Regions from separate parts of the Paenibacillus sp. GCM10027627 genome, predicted to be linked through region 2. Evidence: a T-box and tRNA genes for the amino acid it is inferred to sense, from the RefSeq annotation. Region 2 holds a T-box; the other regions hold tRNA genes.
What was found. A T-box is a leader RNA that pairs with one kind of tRNA and senses whether it is charged. The one in region 2 lies ahead of leuS (leucine--tRNA ligase), so its partner is inferred to be a tRNA-Leu.
Positions count from the first base shown of each region.

Region 1: it encodes a tRNA-Leu, which carries the amino acid that the T-box ahead of leuS (leucine--tRNA ligase) is inferred to sense. The anticodon was not compared.
Region 3: it encodes a tRNA-Leu, which carries the amino acid that the T-box ahead of leuS (leucine--tRNA ligase) is inferred to sense. The anticodon was not compared.

Region 1 is NZ_JBHTHB010000002.1:202,079-207,368, forward strand. It holds gene ACFQZE_RS08955 (hypothetical protein) at 1-368, shown strand, start outside; gene ACFQZE_RS08960 (catalase) at 570-2,678, opposite strand; tRNA gene ACFQZE_RS08965 (tRNA-Leu) at 2,902-2,985, shown strand; gene ACFQZE_RS08970 (TetR/AcrR family transcriptional regulator) at 3,147-3,749, opposite strand; gene ACFQZE_RS08975 (DUF418 domain-containing protein) at 3,852-4,994, shown strand; gene ACFQZE_RS08980 (TFIIB-type zinc ribbon-containing protein) at 5,089-5,290, opposite strand, start outside.
Region 2 is NZ_JBHTHB010000001.1:385,224-390,513, forward strand. It holds gene ACFQZE_RS01675 (DEAD/DEAH box helicase) at 1-51, opposite strand, end outside; gene ACFQZE_RS01680 (YwbE family protein) at 179-379, shown strand; gene ACFQZE_RS01685 (hypothetical protein) at 443-745, shown strand; gene ACFQZE_RS01690 (GNAT family N-acetyltransferase) at 790-1,536, shown strand; gene ACFQZE_RS01695 (CynX/NimT family MFS transporter) at 1,554-2,804, shown strand; T-box leader at 2,889-3,131, shown strand; gene leuS (leucine--tRNA ligase) at 3,189-5,290, shown strand, end outside.
Region 3 is NZ_JBHTHB010000002.1:194,555-199,844, reverse strand. It holds gene ACFQZE_RS08945 (bifunctional transcriptional activator/DNA repair enzyme AdaA) at 1-87, opposite strand, end outside; gene ACFQZE_RS08940 (DNA alkylation repair protein) at 214-894, opposite strand; tRNA gene ACFQZE_RS08935 (tRNA-Leu) at 1,201-1,287, opposite strand; gene ACFQZE_RS08930 (divergent polysaccharide deacetylase family protein) at 1,466-2,278, shown strand; gene ACFQZE_RS08925 (N-acetylmuramoyl-L-alanine amidase family protein) at 2,243-3,046, opposite strand; gene ACFQZE_RS08920 (YqzE family protein) at 3,191-3,391, shown strand; gene ACFQZE_RS08915 (hypothetical protein) at 3,382-4,335, opposite strand; gene ACFQZE_RS08910 (YqhG family protein) at 4,459-5,290, opposite strand, start outside.

The sequences.
Region 1 (5,290 bases), on a different contig from region 2:
TAGTTGTGCCAAAAACCACTAGAACTCTCGCGGAGCCTCCTTTTGAACATTTAGTTGTTCCAGAAACCACTAGAGCTCTCGCGGAGCCCCGTTTTGAACATTTAGTTGTTCCAGAAACCACTAGAGCTCTCGCGGAGCCCCGTTTTGAGCATCTAGTTGTTCCAGAAACCACTAGAGCTCTCGCGGAGCCCCATTTTGAGCATTTAGTTGTTCCAGAAACCATTAGAGCTCTCGCAGAGCCTCATTTTGAACATTTAGTTGTTCCAGAAACCACTAGAGCACCCCAGATCCCCTCTGGATATTGGGTTGCGAAAGCAAGCCTTGAGGTCAGTGGCTTTCGCTTGCTATCCATCTGCTCAAGAAGGTAGCCATAGACCAAAAACAGCAATGGCGATGCAGAGATGAATGAACGAAACGGTGACCCGGAAGATAGGTACTTTTAAAAAACTGGCCTTCTTGCGGATTTATATGTTTTAAGCTTGCGAGCGGTCTCATCAAACAAACACACCTACTTATGCCACAGCCCCTTTGTAAAAGGAACACTACTCGTCTTTTTTATACAATAGGGACTATACGGGTTGAACATTTCGGTCCCAGAATCGATGCGAGGCAATCGCCTCAACAAACGTTTTGGCGAAAGCTGCGTCCGGCCCGCCTCCTCCGGCAAGCAAAACGCCAGGCTGTACTCCGCTATCGCCTCCTGCGCTCGAAGCAGCAATAATTTTCGCAGCAGCCAACAATGGACTTGCTTCACCAGATGCGCCAATCGCTTTGTAGTGCAAGAATGCCTCCCTAACAAAATCCGCCGCTTTCACATCGCTGAGCAGCTCGTCCACACTTTGCCGTCCGCCTGGAATATAGACTGCGTCATATAGGACGGATGCGGCAGTAAGCAGCGATTGCTGCGGCTCCAGCACAGATCCGTCATCCCCTTTTACCGGCACAAGCGTGATGCTAACGATATCCGCCGTCACTTTTGCCTCGCTCAGCGATTGCTGCAGGGCTTTGACCTCTACCGCGGCAAATCCGTTGCCTAGCAAAATGGCCGCTTTTCGAGTGGCAGCCGTCTTCACGGTATTCATCATGCTAAGAGCCGGAGAATGAAACTTGGGCTGGGCCGCCACCCCTTTCGTTGCCGTCGCCCCAATGCCGGCCGCAATCGCTTCGGCCAACTCTTCCGCTACCCGGCTGAACACATCGACCACCCGCTGCCGCACTTCCTTAGACAGCACTTTGCCAAGCTCGAACCGGAATGCGTCGACAATTTGCTTTTGCTCCGCCGCCGACATGCTGTGCCAGAACATCGCCGCTTGGCTGAAATGATCCTCGAAGCTCGCGCTTCTTGCTTTAATTTTGCGGCCTTCGACCTTCTCCTCGTAATGGCGGTAGGCGCCCTCCTGCTGGGATACGGGAGCGGGATAGCTCCCCGCCAGTCCGCTCTTATGATAGCTGACTTGTCCAGGATTGATCGTCATCCGGTGCATGCCGTCGCGCTGGTTGTTATGAACGGGAGCAATGGGCCGGTTAATCGGAATTTCCGTAAAGTTCGGCCCCCCAAGGCGCAGCAGCTGCGTATCGGTATATGAAAACAATCTTCCTTGCAGGAGCGGATCATTTGTAAAATCGATCCCCGGCACAAGGTGGCCAACGTGGAACGCAACCTGCTCCGTTTCCGCAAAAAAGTTGTCCGTATTGCGGTTCAGCGTCATTTTGCCTATGATACGAACGGGAACAACCTCCTCGGGCCACAGCTTGGTCGCATCCAAAATGTCAAAGTCGAAGCTGAACTCGTCCTCTTCCTTCAAAATTTGCACGCCAAGCTCATACTCCGGGTAATTTCCGTGGTCAATCGCATTCCACAGGTCGCGCCGGTTAAAGTCCGGGTCTTTGCCCGCCACCTTTTGCGTTTCATCCCAAACTAGTGAATGTACGCCAAGCTTCGGCTTCCAATGGAATTTAACAAAATGCGATTTCCCTTTTTCGTTAATAAAACGGAATGTGTGGACGCCAAATCCCTCCATCATTCGGAAGCTTCGCGGCAGCGCCCGGCCCGACATAACCCACATAATCATATGGGCGCTTTCTGTATTTGCGCCAACAAAATCCCAAAACGTATCATGCGCCGAAGATGCCTGCGGAATTTCGTTTGGCGGCTCCGGCTTAACAGCATGAATAAAGTCAGGAAATTTGACGGCATCCTGAATAAAAAATACCGGCATATTGTTGCCGACCAAATCGTAGTTTCCTTCCTCTGTATAAAACTTGACCGCAAAACCCCGCACGTCGCGTACTGTATCGCTTGAGCCGCGGGAGCCCGCCACGGTAGAAAATCGGACAAATACCGGCGTGACAAGCGACGTGTCCGTTAAAAATTTTGCCTTCGTATATTCCGCCATCGATTCGTATAATTGAAACTCGCCGTGAGCGCCAAATCCTCTCGCATGAACAACCCGCTCCGGAATTCGCTCGTGATCGAAATGAGTCATTTTTTCACGGAAATGAAAATCTTCCATAATGGTTGGGCCTCTAACCCCTGCTTTTAAGGAATGCTCATCGTCATCCACCTTGAGCCCCTGATTGGTCGTCAACGCCTCGCCGGCATTTGGAACCCGGAACGCGTCCAATTGTTGTTGCTTGGCATTCCCTTTCTCTAATTCGCCGTTGTCTCTTGTATTCATTCGTTTGGCCTCCATTGTCGGTTTAAGAATAGTATTGGGATAGTATCTTCATAGCTGCCTTTTTCTATCCTTTATTTCCCACGCAATAGTGATGGATTAAATCTAATCCGTTATACGGGCACGATGCAGCGATTAAACTTCTCCTACACTTTCGTCAAAACTCAGCTTGACCTAATATGGAAACATGTGATATATTATTTTTTGTTGACACAACAATTGATTTGCGGTCGTGGCGGAATTGGCAGACGCGCTAGATTCAGGTTCTAGTGGTGTAACAGCCGTGGAGGTTCGAGTCCTCTCGACCGCATCAAACAAAAGAAGAGGTTGTTCCTTTAGTCTTTTAGACTGACGGAGCAACCTCTTTTTTATGCTTTTATTTTCAAAAAGGACGCGAGGGGGGAATCGCCTCGCCGTGCCCACTTCCCCTTATCCCTAACGCAGCTTGGAGCAGTCGCGCTCCACCATAACTCAAAGCTTCGACGGATCGCATAACTCTTTCAAATGTTGAGCGATGATTTCTTCTATTGAAGCGGCCGTCACATCCGCAGGACGCAAAATATGATGAAGAGCAAGCCCGTCAATAAGCGCAAACAGTTTCTCCGTTTCCATTACCAGATTAAGGCCGGACTTTGTCAGCCCCCTTCTATCCAGCATGTCCACCACAAATTGCGCCGCTCTAAACAAACCATCGTACATTTCGTCGCTTAACGGCTTTAGACCCGGATGAAGCAGTACCTTGATGTTGTAGGAAAACCAAACCTCCATTTCCAATCTACGTTCCTCGTCCACCGGCATAAACTGCAAAATAAAATGTTTCAGCACATCCAGCAAAGGACCGTCGTAGTTCATCGCTTCCACACGTTTGTTAATCCGGTTCAAAAACAACCTCATGCAAAAACCGAACAGCTCGGCCTGACTGGAAAAATAATGACGCATGGAACCGACCGACAGTCCGGCTTCCTCCGCAATATTGCGAACGGTCGCCTGATCGAGTCCGCCCTTCTGAATAACTCTAAGCGCAGCCTCAGCAACGAGCTGGCGTTGTTTTTCGTGATCAACTATTTTTGGCATAGCTGTATTATAGACTATTGTCTTTTTTAATACAATGTGTTAAATTAGTTTTTGTTAATACAACGTACCAAAAAAGAGAGAAAATACTAAGGAGAGAGTATTATGGAGAGAAGTGTTAACCGTATTCGTATGTTGGACATTTTACGGGGCTTCGCAATTCTCGGCACACTCGGTACAAACATCTGGATATTTGCTTACATTGGGGATTCAAGCCAAGTAGTCGCGTTCGAAGTCAACAAATGGTGGGAATCGATGGACAAATTCCTGCAAACGCTAGTCCTTACTTTTGTAAACGGAAAATTTTTGGGCTTGCTGTCGGTCATGTTCGGTGTTGGATTAGAAATGAAATACCAGCAGTCATTGCGAAAGGGCTCTCCGTGGCCCGGCACTTATTTATGGGTATCGATTATTTTAATGCTGGAGGGCTTTATCCACTTTACGCTTGTGATGGAATACGACATTTTGATGGGATACGCGCTGGCGGCCATTATTGTCGCGTTTATTGTAAGAGCGGGTGACAAGGCCATTCGCCGCACGATCAAATGGGTCGGAGGAATCCATCTGCTGCTTGTTTCTCTCTTGTTCGCGGGCATATTTTTGCTGGCCAATACGGGTGGAGACGCTTCGTACGACTCTGGAGTCGACTTTGGCGCCATTTATTCGTCTGGAACTTGGTTCGAGCAGGTTCAAGCTAGACTTTCTAATTTCCTTGTGCTGCGGTTTGAAGTGTTTTTCGCCCTTCCGCTCAACATTGTGCTATTTCTGTGCGGCGTGCTGCTAATGAGAAACGGGGCATTTGGCGATGACGAAAAGGGGCGTGGCATTCGCCGCAAGCTAATGAAATGGGGGATCGGACTTGGGCTCCCGCTCACTTTGCTTTCTTTTGTTCCTCTTGCAGGGCTTGACGTATTTGTACGCTATCTGTTTGCTCCTTTGCTCGCTATGGGCTATTTGGCTGTCATTGCCCGCATCCTCGAATGGAAACCGCATTTTAGACTGTGGAACTGGCTGGAACAAACGGGCAAAATGTCGTTAAGCTGCTACGTCTTGCAAAACATCCTGAGCACCGTTATTTTCTACGGCTGGGGACTCGGTCTCGGTGGAAAGCTGGATTCCATCCAAATTATTGGAGTATGGATCGCCGTCTCGATGGTCCAACTGCTGTTCGCCAACGTATGGCTGGGCATATTCAAACTGGGACCGATGGAAGGCATGCGCAAACGGGCCGTCAGCCTGTTCTCTTAAGCGGCCCCCTCTCTCGCCCAAAACATCCGAACGAAAAAAGCTCATCCGCAGGCAAATCGCCTTTTGCGAATGAGCTTTTTCCTTTATTCGACCTTTACTCGAATAAATCGCCGAAAATGTCCAAAACCGTTTTCTTTTTCTTGTAGGAGCTGTGATGTTTATTGTAACCATAGCCTTGATTGTGGCTTTGCGAATGCGAATGGCTTTGGTTGTAGCCGGGTTGATTATAGTTGGGCGGATAGCCCGGCTTGGACGACTGGCTTCCGCTATATCCGGAAGGCGGCTGGGAATAGTTT
Region 2 (5,290 bases):
TAAATCGGTAAGCTCTTGGGATAATCCCAACGAGCGGAATGCGTTTGACATGCCATAATTCCTCTTTTCATCTCATCGTATGAAACTAAGTATAGCAGTTGTCCGCTCTATGTGCATCTTTGAAGTGCATATGCTATTCTTATTTTTATGAATTTAAATGGAAAAGGAATGAAAACAGATGTCAGGAAAAGGTACGCTTCGTTCGGAAATTAAGCCGGGCATGGAGGTAGGGATTGTACTCAAAGCGGATCAGCGAACAGGAAAAATCACGCATGGAATCGTGAAAGACTTATTGACGAACTCGGCTCAGCATCCACACGGAATTAAAGTGAGATTGCAGGACGGAAGTGTGGGACGCGTCAAAGAAATAATCCAATAGGCGGTCAAGCTTACGGATTGGAGCCCTCGCTTCATTAATATATTCCGGCAGGAGGCAATGATCGTGGCATTCGGCATAACGAGAGAAGAGCTTAACGAATGGAAAGCCGCCGTATTAAGAGGAGAGATCGCGTTTTTGACTCACTACTGGCTCGATCCCCGATTTCCGGGCATGCAGACCGTTACGAAAGCGGGCTGCGCTGATATGGACAAACTTCGAAGCTGGTGCTTAGCGAGTGGACTCGATCCTAAGTACATTCATCAAAGATCGCATTACCCGCATTACGATCTTTTTGGACAATTGCAAGCGCGGGTGTTGAAGCGCGAGGGACTAAGCTCTCATCTTGAACGGTTTAATATCCAATAAGTTCATAAAGTTCCATTTTAATAATACATAGGGAGTGAAAGCGGATGGAGGTATGGAGAGGGATTGAGGAGATGAGTTTAAACGGTTGGCCGGCGCACCATACGCTGCTTTATGACGGATGGCTGCTGCGGTTTGCTGATGGCTATACGAAAAGATCCAATTCAATTAACCCGATTTATGGAAACAGCTTGGACGTGGGGCAAAAGATCAAGCGATGCGAGCAGTTGTATCGGGAACAAGGCCAAGCAACTGTGTTTAAGCTGACTCCATTCGTTCAGCCCAATGGTCTCGATGAGCGGCTCGCCGATATGGGATATGAAAAGATAGACCATACGCTGGTCAAAACGGCCTCGTTAGCCGACCTGCAATGTCCTGGCTTTGACAACATCGTTTTGTCCACGGAATTGACTCCTCTATGGTTGGATGCCATCCAAACTTTGCAAAAGCTCAGCGAACGGCAAAAGGAGGCGACAAGAAAGATGTACGACTCTCTGCCTTTGAAAAAGGCATTTGCCGTTCTGATGGATGGCGAAGAGGCTGCGGCATGCGGAATAGTGACCCTTGAGCAGGGCTGGGCGGGACTATACGACATCGTCACGAGCGAGAGCAAGCGGGGGCGAGGATATGGGGAGCAATTGACGCGCCGTCTGCTGTATTGGGCGAAAGAGCAAGGTGTAGAGCAAAGCTATTTGCTGGTCGTTAAAAACAACGAAGCGGCGAACAGATTGTACGATAAATTTGGTTTCACGCACTTATACGATTATTGGTACAGGACAAAAGCAATGGCTTGAAGGGTGGACTACACAAGATGGACAGCAGCAGTCAGTCAGAAGATCAAATCCGAGGGGTCGGGGGCCGCAGCGTTTTGGTACAGAAAACGGGCGGGACATGGCTACTCGTTTTAAGCATTATATTTGTAGCATTAATTTTAAGAGCTCCCATTACGTCCGTAGGACCAATCGTGGAGCAAATTCAATTGACATACGGCTTGTCGGGCGGTATGACGGGGCTGCTGACCACATTGCCGCTTCTGGCGTTTGCTTTCTTTTCGCCGCTTGCACCGAAGCTGGCCTCCTGGATCGGCATGGAGCGCTCGCTGCTTGCCGCGTCGTTCATGCTCGCGATCGCCATTTTGATCCGCTCGCTCCCATCCGTTTATGCCTTGTTTCTTGGCACGGCTTGGCTAGGCGCAGCTATTGCCGTCGCCAATGTTTTGCTACCAAGCCTTGTGAAGCGGGATTATGGCGACAGAGTGGGGCTGATGACCGGAGTGTATACCGTATCCATGAACTTAGGCGCCGCCGTCAGCTCCGGTATTAGCGTGCCGTTGACGGAACAAGCGGGGCTTGGCTGGGAAACGACACTTGCGATATCGTCCATCGCCGCCTTTATCGCCGCTGCGGCATGGTTGCCTCTTGCGAGGGCAAGTCGCAAAGGGAACGAAAATGGCAAAGTTCTCGCAGTGGGCAGCAGCGTCGACGTCAACGTATGGCGTTCTCCGCTTGCTTGGGCGGTATCTTTATATCTTGGATTGCAATCGTTTTGCTTTTACGTAAACGTAACCTGGATTCCGCTTGTGCTCGCTGACAAAGGGTTAACTTCGGCCGAAGCGGGCTGGATGCTTTCGCTTATGCAAATCGTCAGTATGCTTTCGACGTTTATTGTGCCAATATTGGCTGGGAAAAGCCGGAACCAGATTATGCTGGCTCTCTCTATTGCCGTTCTTTTTGTTGTAGGTTATGTCCTGCTGTGGTTTGGAGGGGAACCGCTCATTCCCATTACGATGGCAGTGCTTGGCCTGGGGGTCGGCGGCGGTTTTGGACTTGCGGTCATGTTTTTTGCGCTTCGCACAACGACGAGCGGGGAGGCTGCCAAGCTGTCAGGAATGGCCCAATCCGTTGGCTACTTGCTTGCTGCTTCGGGGCCGCTTTTACTTGGCCTACTGCACGATTCCACGGAAAGTTGGGATTTGCCGATGGCGGTTATGCTGGCTGTTTCCGCAGCCTACGCCTTGTTTGGAATCGCTGCCGGCAAAAATCGAAAAATTCAAAAAAGCTAAGTTTTCAGTCTTGTCTAACGAGCCGTTGATTCGCTTGACACTTTTCATGCCAAACTTATATAATCGATAGTAACTGTTTTTAATATGAAAGCGTTGATGAGGAACAGTACTTGCGTAATCAAGGTCAAGAGAGCCGGCGGTAGGTGAAAGCCGGACCTGATGCGCTCGGAAGCTCGCCTCGGAGCTGTGCGAGAAATGATCCCCGTATCGTTTGGGAGATTTCAGCCGCATCGTATCGTTCGCGTTAAGAACGTCAAGTGGGCGCAGGCAGAGCATGCCAGTCGCCAACTAGGGTGGTACCACGGGAGATTTCCTCTCGTCCCTAGCGTTAATCCGCTGGGGGCGGGAGGTTTTATTTGTTTACGACGATTAGGAGGAAAAGGGATGAGTCAAGAACAACAACGATCCGGCTACAATCCGCTGGAAATCGAGCCAAAGTGGCAAAAGTACTGGGACGAGAACAAAACGTTCCAAACAAAGGAAGAACCGGGCAAACAGAAATTTTACGCGCTTGACATGTTTCCATATCCGTCGGGAGCCGGCCTACACGTAGGCCATCCGGAAGGCTACACGGCAACTGATATCGTATCTCGCTTCAAACGGATGAAAGGCTACAACGTGCTGCATCCGATGGGCTGGGATGCGTTCGGACTGCCGGCGGAGCAGCACGCTCTTGACACGGGACAGCATCCGAGAGACATTACGTTTAAAAATATTGACAACTTCCGCCGCCAAATTAAATCTCTTGGTTTCTCTTATGATTGGGACCGTGAATTCAGCACGACTGATCCTGACTACTATAAGTGGACCCAGTGGATTTTCATCCAGCTTTACAATCGAGGACTCGCTTACGTGGCTGAAGTTCCGGTCAACTGGTGTCCAGCGCTTGGAACGGTACTGGCAAACGAAGAAGTCATTGACGGATTGAGCGAGCGCGGCGGGCATCCCGTCATCCGCAAGCCGATGCGCCAATGGATTTTGAAAATTACGGAATATGCGGACCGCCTGTTGGACGATTTGGAGGAGCTCGACTGGTCGGAAAGCATTAAAGATATGCAGCGCAACTGGATCGGAAAGTCGACCGGGGCGGAAGTGGTCTTTGCCATCGAAGGACACGATGCGGCGTTGGAAGTATTTACGACACGTCCAGACACGCTATTCGGCGCCACTTATTGCGTGCTTGCGCCAGAGCATGAGCTGGTAGCAGCCATTACGACAGCAGAACAGAAGGAAGCGATAGCTGCTTACCAAGACGCTGCCGCCCGCAAAAGCGATTTGGAGCGGACGGATCTGGCCAAGGAGAAAACGGGCGTTTTCACTGGCGCCTATGCCATTAATCCGGTAAGCGGCGCAAGAGCGCCGATTTGGATTGCAGATTACGTTCTTGCCGGATACGGCACAGGCGCGATTATGGCCGTTCCGGGCCATGACTCGAGAGACTGGGAATTTGCGAAGCAATTCGATTTGCCGATTATTGAAGTGGTGCAAGGCGGAGATGTGACGAAAGAAGCGTTCACCGGCGATGGACCGCATGTCAACTCCGATTTCCTGAACGGACTTAACAATGACGAGGCGATTGGAGCGATGATCGAGCGTTTGACGGAAACGGGCAAAGGCAAAGCGAAGGTGACTTACCGTCTCCGCGACTGGCTGTTCAGCCGTCAACGCTACTGGGGAGAGCCGATTCCGATTCTTCATCTGGAAGACGGCAGCATGAAGCCGGTTCCGGAAGACCAGCTGCCGCTGCTGCTGCCGGATGTGGACGCCATTAAGCCGTCTGGCACGGGGGAATCGCCGCTTGCAAACGTAACGGATTGGGTAAACACGGTCGATCCTGAAACGGGGATGAAGGCTCGTCGCGAAACGAACACCATGCCTCAATGGGCGGGAAGCTGCTGGTACTACCTTCGCTTTATCGATCCGAAAAACGAAAACGAAATTTGCTCGCCCGAGAAGCAAAAGGAATGGCTGCCGGTCGACCTTTATATCGGCGGCGCGGAGCATGCGGTATTGCATCTTCTTTACGCGCGGTTCTGGCACAAGGTGCTTTATGATATCGGCGTAGTTCATACAAAAGAGCCATTCCATAAGCTGGTCAACCAAGGCATGATTTTGGGCACAAACAACGAAAAAATGTCCAAATCGCGCGGCAATGTCATCAATCCCGATGATATTGTAGGCGAGTTCGGAGCGGATACGCTGCGGATGTACGAGATGTTTATGGGGCCGCTTGAAGCGACGAAGCCTTGGAATACAAACGGCGTGGAAGGCACTTACCGTTTCCTGTCGCGGGTATGGCGTTTGTTTGTTAACGAAGACGGCACAGTCAGCACGAAAATTAGCGACGGCGACACGACGGATGCGTTTAAGCGGACGTGGCACCGTTCCGTCAAAAAAATTACGGACGACTACGAAAATCTTCGTTTCAATACCGTTATTAGCCAGCTGATGATTTTTGTAAACGAGGCGTACAAAACGGATTCGCT
Region 3 (5,290 bases), on a different contig from region 2:
AGCGTCGTTGTTAATAATGGCTTGCCATTGCTCCTCTGTCGCCGTTTCAGGCTCTTCCGGTTTTTTTCTAGAGCGGAGTATTGGCAAATCTAGCTCTTCATTTATATGGTTACGATGGGTCACGTTCGTTCACCTCTATCTATCAGTATATCCCGCCAAAAAGTGTCTGCGTTTTTTTGAGAACATAACAGCAAGATTGCAAAAGCCGCTTCATTAACGTTTCATGGCTCGAATCATTTCTTTTGCATGTTTGTCGACGCGATAGGATTCCAGCATTTTCTGCAACGCTTTATTGTAAGTCATGTCATCCAAATCGTTGTGATGCAAAAACGTTAGTGTTCGTTCGGGAAATTTTGTATAGGCGATTGAAATGGCCCACGCGACAGCCATTTTGGCATAATAGCCTTCATGACGAATGCGATTTAATAGTTGGAAAACTTTATCCAAATACGCTTCATCTAAATAATAATTAAGCAGCATCACTACACCGAAGCGTATATCGTATTCCTTTTCTGTTTCGAAGTAAGGCAATAGAAAGTCCCACACGCGCTGCTTATTTGAGCGAGTAAATTTTAATCCGGCACAAAAGCTGTCACAAAGGGACCAATTATCAATTTGCGGTACAAATTTTTCTATATAGTGCAATATCTCTTCGACATCGGTATTTACATAACCAATAATCATCCCCTGCAGCATGACTTCCTCAAAATAATCATTGATAGAGGGATCCAGATAAGCACGCCAATCGTCTTTGGCTATCTCTTTTGCCAGCTTTCGAAGCACGGGTAAACGAACTCCAAGCATATTATCGATATTTGGAATTAAAGCCGCGGAAAACGTTTTATAATTTTCATCTGCGAGTGCATGTAATTGTTCTCTGATCGATTTTTCCACGTATTCTCCTTTATAATTAACTGAATTTTAGTAAGGTTGATCGTAAGAATGCACTTTCCTAATGAAGCGGAGCCATTCTGCGATAATTTCTCGTTCATAATTTCAAGTATATTAATGTCGTTTGCTGAATGCACGATTTTGGAGATATAAGAGCAATATAACAAAATGGATCGAGATTATGGCTTGCTGGATGCACAAATTTGGAGAGAGGGAAGGGGATTTCACGGACCAATACTATGACGGTACATGCAAAAAAGCTCCCGAACTGTCGCAAGGACAAATTCGAGAGCTTGATATTTGTTAAGTTGGTGCGGTCGAGAGGACTCGAACCTCCACGGCTGTTACACCACTAGAACCTGAATCTAGCGCGTCTGCCAATTCCGCCACGACCGCACATCGAAGTGACGTTTCCTATAGTAGCATGCTGGGGACGCCAAGTCAAACGATCGGTTAAAGTTTTAATTTTCAGCCTATTTAACCCTCATAATATTGTCATTGTTTGGGAATAGTACTTGTGAATTCAAGAGGGAAAGCCTCGATTTCATTAGGAAATGGGTGTGAAAACAACGCTATGTTTAAGTTCACGAATGGTAAAATGCGACTCAAACCAGCCATCTTTGTTTTGTTTGCAATTGCTCTCTGGCTGGCTGGATCAATAGCGGCGCATGCCGAAGGTTCGGGGCGCACGCTTGCCATTGTCATCGACGATTTTGGCAACGGAATGACGGGAACGGAGGAAATGCTTAAGCTGCCGGTTCCCTTTACCGTGGCGGTTATGCCCTTTATGCCAACAACAAAAGAGGATGCCGAGGCGGCTTATCGGCTCGGTCACGATGTCATCGTCCATATGCCAATGGAGCCGAATAAAGGTTTGAAAAAATGGCTGGGGCCGGGAGCGCTGACCGCCGACCTGAGCGACGAAGAAATTCGGAAGCGAGTGGAAGCGGCCATCGACAACGTCCCGCATGCTATAGGGATGAATAATCATATGGGCTCCAAAATAACGGCGGACTCCCGAATTATGCGGATCGTGTTGACCGTGTGCAAAGAACGCGGCTTGTTTTATCTCGACAGCCGGACGACTCCACATTCAGTAGTTGCTGAGGTGTCGGCTGAAGTTGGCGTGCCGGCTCTTTACAACAATGTATTTTTAGACGATGTGTACACCGAACAGCATATTTCCAAACAAGTGGGGCTATTGCGCAAACATTTGGAAAAACACGAAAGCTGTATTACGATCGGCCATGTCGGGCCGCCCGGACTTAAGACGTCATCGGTGCTGAAGCAATCGATACCGGGGATGCAATCGGTGGCGAGCTTCGTCAAGCTGTCCGATATGGTGCGGTCATCAGCGGGCGATCCATTTATACTGCCGAATCCCTGAGGCAATCGCCCTGGCGATTTCGGTTTGCGAGGCCGGGTCGGTCAACATGGCCCGGTCATTTTCGTTGCTGATAAAACCCATTTCCACAATGACGGACGGTTCATCAACTCGTCTCAGCAAATAAAAAGGATTTCCAAGTCTCGGAAGCGCAAACGTATGCTGCTGCTGATTAAGGGCGTCTTGCAAGCAGAGCGCCAGCAGTGCGCTCTCTCCGGTATTTTGATGAAGGACAAGCGGCCCTCTTCTTGAGCTGTTTTTACCCCAGTTCACATGAAGGCTGACGAGCAGCTCGCTATTGATTTCTTCGGTAAGCTGGCCCCGCTGGGACAAGTCTTTGCGATGCCTCGATTTGGTTGCATGCCATCTGTTCTCTTCACTAAGCGCATAATCGCCTGTCCGGTTCATAACAGCCGGAATGCCGTAGCTTCTAAGCAATAAATAAAGCTTTCCGGCAATGGCCAGATTGATATCTTTCTCCAAAATCGTTCCATGCGTTGCTCCACCATCAATACCGCCGTGGCCTACGTCAATAATGACGGTTGTATGAGGGAGCGTCCAATTATGATCTTCTTCGTAGTAACCCTTTTGCCCAAATTGCTGGTCATGTGCGCTTTGTCGATTTATGCCTGAAGCCGAAGACTCTATAGCGGGCGAAGCTGCCGCAATTGTCGGCGCTGCCATCACTTCCGAAGCATTGCCAGAGCCTGTCGATGCCGACAGCACTAAAACCAGCATGGATGCAAACACATATCGTTTCAATAAAACCATAACCGCATCCTCCCGCAAAATAGTTGTTCGCCGAACTGCCAGCTTCCGTTAGCGTGGCTGTTTAGAGGAAAACTCATGCATGGTTACAGGCAAAAACATTGGGGAATGCTTATTGTACACAAGAAAAAACGGAGGTGTTCGGCAATGGCCGGAGGAAACGATTTGGTGAAATATATGACGGAGCAGCTTGTGCAATATATGGAAACCCCTTCTGAAATTCGGAAGAAGGCGCGCACGTCGGCCAAAGCCGCAAGGGAGCCTTGGCTGACGCGCTGGTTTGGATGGGGACCGGCAAGCTTTTTAATGTGGTGGAGAGGCAGAGGACGTACAACGCGTCAACGGTAAAACCGGCCCATTTCGACCAGCAGCTCAATGGGGATATAGCGGCGATCGGCGTTGTCCTCATCGGTATCCAGAGCTAGAAACAGCTCGCCGCTATCCCATTTGTCATACCCGACAACCGACCAAACTTGGGTCAAAGTGCCGCCGAAGCTGTCTACGGTGTAACGGATTTCTTTTTTGGATGAGATGGCTTGCAAAAGGGATGAATAATCGCCATTTTTAATAGATAAAGCGGGCTTAGTCAACCAAGGCATGCGTCCGTATGGATGGAATGAGGGTATCGTTTTGGATTGCAACAAACCGGCATGGAGGGAAGCGACTCCATGCTTATTTGCGCGAGGTTTGCCGCTAATAAGCCGGTTCCAATCGGGGGGCAAACCCTCCCCAGAATAGGCATCGGTATAAGTGACGCTTTTTTTGGATTCGATTTTCCAAGCGGCTTGCAAAGGATTCAAGTAGATGCGCTCGGCGCGGCTTGAGTCTTGTATCAGTTGAAGCTGCAGCAGGGACAGCTGCAGCGATTGTTCGTTGAACAAAGGATAGGCGCCAGTGCCGTATTCGCCCAAACGGTAGCCTCCGTCTTCTGCCGCATGAACGATTAAATAGCCGACGATCTTATCCCGCTGCTTAAGGAGAACAAGCCAGCTATGCGTTCCTGGTCCGAGCGGGGAGAGAGAAAGGTTAGCGGCTTTCCATTCCGCATAGGTGGATGAAGAGGATAGCTCGTCCACCCATAGTTTAGCTTGCCGCTCTACTTCGGACACGGCGGCTTCCACTTTGTCAGCTGCGGCATCTTGTACGGTTTTATCTTTCCGGGCTGTTTCTTCACTGTATGGCTTTGCTGCCGAGCTTGCATACGCCTCGTTTTGATGGGAGGCTGAACCGGCCCAAATGATAAGAGCGGCCAGCCCTGCTTTTACCCATATTCCCGTTCTCGAATTAAACATAAGCAATCACCTCAAAACAAGTGTAGCGGAGGGGCGGCAAAAAGGCTGTTGTTCCATGTCGCAAAGCATCCGTAGGACAAGCGCCTTTTTTGCCGTAAAGATGATTTTTTCGTCTAATGGTCTTCAATCGATGCCCTCTAGATGGAAAATGCCGCAATTAATGGCGGAAGCCGTCACACGAGGCTCGTATTGCCATCTGATTTCTTCTTTTCTTTGTTGATATTGCTCTTCAATGGCAGGTTTGTTTTCATCCGTGGCATGCTCCAGCAGCGGCGAGTAATATTGCTCTACCCGCTCAAGCTCATCTTGCAGCCTAGCAGCAGCTTCTTTGGCCCAACCGTAATCGTAGTTTTTAAGCTTGCGTTCCAAGGTGCTCTCCACGATGGTTTGCGCTTTTGCATACGATATGCCGTTTTTGGTCAAATGAATGTTGGAAGGCAGTCTTGGTGTCAGCTTCATAGCGAGCAGCCGGTCAAAAAAGCCGTCCACGCAATGTCCCGTTACAAGCGAAACGCCAAAGCTGAACAGTTCCTCCCGCTTCCGGTCGCATGCGAACTCCACTTTCATATTAACGCCGAGCCAGGCGGTGTAAGGGGTGGAGGCAAACGGATTGCTGCCGCGCTTATCCGGCTCTTGAAACAAATTGACAAATCCGCCTCTCGATTTGGCCGCACCAAACAGCTGATCCAGCTTGCGCGAGCCGAAGTATAAATCCTCTCTTGGAATTCGCGGCGCCTGGATGGAGCTGTTGATAAAACCGAAGGATCTGGAAAGCGCGGCATCGGCTGCCGCGGCTTGTCCGTCCTGCGGCACAGCGGCGGCTTGATTCAGACTGATCTCGTATTTCTCTTTGTCCGTTACGAGCAGATACGTCATCGTTTCCGGCTCCGTGCCGGCCCGGTCGACAAAGCTCCAATAGTAGGGCCGATTCGTCAGCTCCCTGTCTGCATCGGGC